One region of the Pantoea sp. F_5 genome, then DNA from elsewhere that is predicted to be linked to it. Evidence: predicted binding sites of a transcription regulator. Region 1 holds the regulator's gene; the other holds the start of a gene.
What was found. The regulator LexA, encoded in region 1, represses DNA repair genes until DNA is damaged. The targets are predictions, from matches to a motif close to TNCTGTATGTACATACAGNA.
Positions count from the first base shown of each region.

Region 2: uvrB (excinuclease ABC subunit UvrB) is a predicted target of LexA. The motif match lies at 860-879, and genes of this name have one in related genera.

Region 1 covers NZ_VWUO01000008.1:196,397-198,860, forward strand. Annotated here, with positions in the region: gene dinF (MATE family efflux transporter DinF) at 1-714, opposite strand, end outside; gene lexA (transcriptional repressor LexA) at 814-1,428, opposite strand; gene F3I44_RS12990 (diacylglycerol kinase) at 1,534-1,902, opposite strand; gene plsB (glycerol-3-phosphate 1-O-acyltransferase PlsB) at 2,030-2,464, shown strand, end outside.
Region 2 covers NZ_VWUO01000009.1:140,111-142,574, reverse strand. Annotated here, with positions in the region: gene uvrB (excinuclease ABC subunit UvrB) at 1-783, opposite strand, end outside; gene F3I44_RS13880 (ABC transporter ATP-binding protein) at 1,676-2,398, shown strand.

The sequences.
Region 1 (2,464 bases):
GTTCAGCCGCAGCAGCCGGCCGCTGTCTCCGCGCCAGCTCTGCTTCAGCAGGCTCAGGGGAATACCGCGCAGCTTCAGGACCCGCCAGACCATGATGCTGCCGACACCCAGTGTAATATACTCCGCCAGCGCCGTGGCGGTTGCCGCACCCGCGACACCCCAGTGCAGCCCCATCACCAGCCAGAGATCGAGCACAATATTAACCAGATTGCCCACCACCAGCAGGATCACCGGCGCGCGCGCATATTGCACGCCCAGCAGCCAGCCCAGAATGACCAGATTTGCCAGCGTAGCAGGCGCACTGAGCCAGCGAATCTGAATAAACAGCGCCGCCTGTTCCAGTACCGCGGGATTACCGCCAACCAGATGGGTCGCCAGCTGAATAATCGGATAACGTAAAGCGATGAACAGTACACCTGCCAGCAGCGCAATAATCAGCGGCTGAGTCAGCGCGCGTGCCAGCGCGGTTTTATCGCCCGCACCAAACGCCTGTGCCGTCAGGCCAGTTGTACTCATTCGAAGGAAAAGCAGCAGCATAAAGAGGAAGCTGGTCACCGTGGTCCCGACCGCAACCCCGCCAAGATAGACGGGGCTGTCGAGATGACCAATGACTGCAGTATCGACCACCCCCAGTAAGGGAACAGTGATATTTGAAAGGATCATCGGCAGCGCAAGCCGCCAGAGGTTTTTATCGGTTGCCGTAATAAAGCGCATTCGCCGTTCCGTGCTCGGTGTCGCTGCGCAAAACAGGCAGCGACAAAATTAGGGCAGACAGAATAGCATCAGTAAAGGCGAATGCACGCCGGCCTCAAATCAGAGCCACTCGCCGTTGCGTACCACGCCAACCGCCAGACCTTCGATGGTCAGGGACTGTGCACGGGTATCGACAACAATCGGGTCGAAGTCGCTGTTTTCAGGCAGCAGATGCACGATAGCACCCTGCTTTTTCCAGCGCTTAACGGTGACTTCATCATCAATGCGGGCAACGACAACCTGGCCGTTGCGCACATCCTGGGTTTTATGTACCGCGAGCAGGTCGCCATCCATAATCCCGATATCTTTCATCGACATTCCGCTGACGCGCAGCAGGAAGTCAGCAGACGGCTTAAACAGGCCCGGATCCACTTTATAGTGGGTTTCGATATGTTCCTGCGCCATGATCGGCTCACCGGCAGCAACCCGGCCAATCAACGGTATGCCTTCTGAGGCTTCTTCTTCCATTAGCAGACGAATGCCGCGCGATGCACCGGAAACGATCTCGATGACGCCTTTACGCGCCAGCGCTTTCAGGTGCTCTTCTGCCGCATTCGGTGAGCGGAAGCCCAGTTGTGCAGCAATCTCTGCGCGCGTAGGCGGCATGCCTGTTGAAGAAATATGGTCGCGAATCAGGTCATAGACCTGCTGCTGCCTGCTGGTTAATGCTTTCATCCCGCCCCCTGGTTGTTTATACAGTCGCTGTGAGTATATACAGGTATTGGCGAAATGGAAACCGATTGTCAGGCAAAACGCGGCTTCTGGCGCGATATGGAACGCTTATCGCAAATGTGTCCAGAGCAGCGCGATCCAGACAAACAGTGCCAGTAAGATGCTGATCAGTACCGCCGCAGAGCCCATATCTTTGGCCCGGCCTGCCAGCGGATGATGCTCCTGACCGATGCGATCGACCACCGCTTCAATGGCGCTATTGAGGATTTCGACGATGACCACCAGCACCACCGACCCAATCATCAGGATGCGCGAGATCACATCGACATCCAGCCAGCAGGCGATAATGATCGCCGCCAGCGCAGCCAGGGCTTCCTGACGAAACGCCGCTTCATGTTGCCACGCGGCACGCAGCCCCTGCCAGGAGTAACCTGCGGCTTTTACTATTCTGATAAGTCCGGTGGCATTATTTGCCATGTGTGGGAACCCTTTTATCGGATTGACGTCAATGTCTGGGCTGCGTGCATTTGGCACCACCACAGATCTTCGCTGCACTTTCTGGTATGCTTGCGGCGCTTTGCTAACAAGAGGCTTCATGTTGTCTATGTCAGGTTGGCGTAAACTTTATTATAAATTGCTTAATTTACCACTCTCGTTTCTGGTAAAGAGTAAGGCCATTCCGGCCGATCCCGTGTCTGAACATGGTCTGGATCCGACCCGACCTATTATGTATGTTTTGCCTTACGATTCGAAGGCTGACTTACTGACTTTGCGCGCGCAGTGTCTGCGGCATCATCTGCCCGATCCGCTCTCTCCACTGGAGATTGATGGTTCCCTGCTGCCTCGCCACGTCTTTATCCACGATGGCCCGCGCGTCTTCCCCTATTTTGTACCCAGCGTGGAATCGGTGAAAATTTTCCACGATTACCTGGACCTGCATCGCAATAATCCCACGCTGGATATTCAGATGCTTCCCGTCACCGTGATGTTTGGTCGTGCACCGGGACGTGAAGTTCAGGGCGAAGCCACACCACACCTG
Region 2 (2,464 bases), on a different contig from region 1:
TTCCATCGCCTGCAGAATGCGCTCACGCGGCGTAACGTAGTGCGTCTTGGGATAGATGGTGAAGCGCGGCACCACCGACTCGATCTGGCCGGTCAGCGGGTCAAACAGCGACAGACGCTCGACCTCTTCGTCAAACAGTTCGACACGCAGCGCGATATCGTCCGACTCCGCCGGGAAGATATCGATCACTTCGCCACGCACCCGGAAGGTCCCGCGCTGGAACGCCTGATCGTTGCGGGTGTACTGCAGCTCTGACAGACGGCGCAGGATGCTGCGCTGATCGATAATCATGCCGCGGGTCAGGTGCAGCATCATTTTCAGATAAAGATCGGGATCGCCCAGACCGTAGATCGCCGAAACCGACGCCACCACGATGACATCGCGCCGCTCCAGCAGTGCCTTGGTCGCAGACAGACGCATCTGTTCGATGTGTTCATTCACCGACGCATCCTTTTCAATGAAGGTGTCGGAGCTCGGCACATAGGCTTCAGGCTGATAGTAGTCGTAGTAAGAGACGAAAAACTCGACGGCGTTATCCGGGAAAAACTCTTTCATCTCGCCATAGAGCTGAGCCGCCAGCGTCTTGTTCGGTGCCAGCACCATCGTCGGGCGGTTGAGGTCGGCAATCACGTTGGCGACGGTAAAGGTTTTACCGGAGCCGGTCACGCCTAATAAAGTCTGATGGGCCAGTCCATCCTCCAGCCCCTCTTCCAGGCGACGGATCGCCTCAGGCTGGTCGCCCGAAGGTTTAAAGGCGGAATTGAGTTTAAAAACTTTGGTCATGAATGCATTTCCTGCTGGAGAAGTCGGCGGGCAGGCACTTATTTTACTCTGCTATGGTGATTTTGCCAGAAAATAATACTGGATATAAAAACAGTAATCGGGCAGGATTGATGCAATCAGGACCGTACTAAGCTTACCCGCATTGCAGGCGTGTCATTGTAAAGCCAGTTGCGCAATGTTATCCCCAGACCAGGATCGGATTTAACATTTGTCAATAGAACGTCACAAAATTACAGTTCGGTTACCTGACAGAGAATTCGCAGGCTTGTTTTTTGATAACCAGCTGATTTTATTGACTTAAGCTTATAAGGCCAGAATCTCGTCATTATGTTACCAGGCCGCGTATTTCCTCGCTTCCAACCGGTTTTCATTACCTAATGCACAAGGTTATCCACAGGAATGGTGGATAAGTGATGGCAGCCCCGCCGCCATCTGCTGTGTATAATTTTTCCCTGCCCTCCCGCCCCGGTCAAAATAATTTTTTTTGCGTTAAATTTCGCGTCAACCGCTGACGGATTATTCTGCATTTTTAATCTGTCTTCTGGCATGGCACGCAAATTCTCACCATTACACTAAGATTCTTAATCAGACATTCTGCATGACTGCAGCACGTCTGCACCACAAACAGCGCCCGCAGGCACTGTAAAAGTGCAGGCGCGTGATGACCATGGGAAATTGATAAGTTTTTCTCACCTTTCATTCCTGATACGGCGCACTGCAGCAGGAAACAGGACCGTTTTAAGATCTGGCCTGGGAATTGCAGGAGTCAGTAACGTCGCCGCGCTTTACGCGCACTGTGCTGCAATGGTGAGGCTGCCGTTGCTGATGACTTGCTTGCCAGACGACAAAGAGCGGAAGCAATCAGGCTAATGATCGGGAAGGAGAGTGTCAGATGCTGAGTCTACGTTCGGTAAATCAATTTTACGGTCAGAACCATATTCTGTGGGATGTGGATCTGGAGCTGTCGCCTGGCACCTGCACCGGCATTCTGGGCCGTCCCGGCATGGGCAAAACCACGCTGGTCAACTGCATTATGGGCAGATTGCCGATTAACAGCGGCACAATTTCCTGGAAAGAGGATGGCTCGCCGCCGGAGGATTTGCTGCTGCAACCGGCCGAACAGCGGGCGCAGATGGGCATCGGCTATGTGCCTCAGGGCCGCCATATTTTTACCCAGATGAGCGTGGAAGATAACCTGCTGATTGCCCTGCTGGCGGGAGCCAGCCAGCGCGACCGTCATCGTGCCATTCCTGAAATGGTATTTGATTTGTTCCCGGCGCTCTACTCACTGCGCCAGCAACGCAGCGGCGATCTGCCCATTGATCAGCAGCAACAGCTGGCCCTGGCGCGCGCGCTGGTGCTGCAGCCCAAACTGCTGATTCTGGATGAGCCGACCGATGGGATGTCGCCGTGGCTGGAAGAGGAGATGGGCAACCTGATCCGCCGGCTTAACCTCGACTACGGGTTGACCATCCTGCTGCTGGAGCAGCGCCTGTCGCTGATCCGGCGGGTGGCGGACTATTTCCTGCTGCTGCACCGTGGCCGTAATGTGGCGCAGGGCAGCATGGAGCAACTCGATGACCACACCGTGGATAAGTGGCTGACGGTCGCCTGACGCTGAGTCTCTGCCCTGGCAGATGTCAGGAATGCAGACAGCACCGAATAACCTGACGTTCAGGCG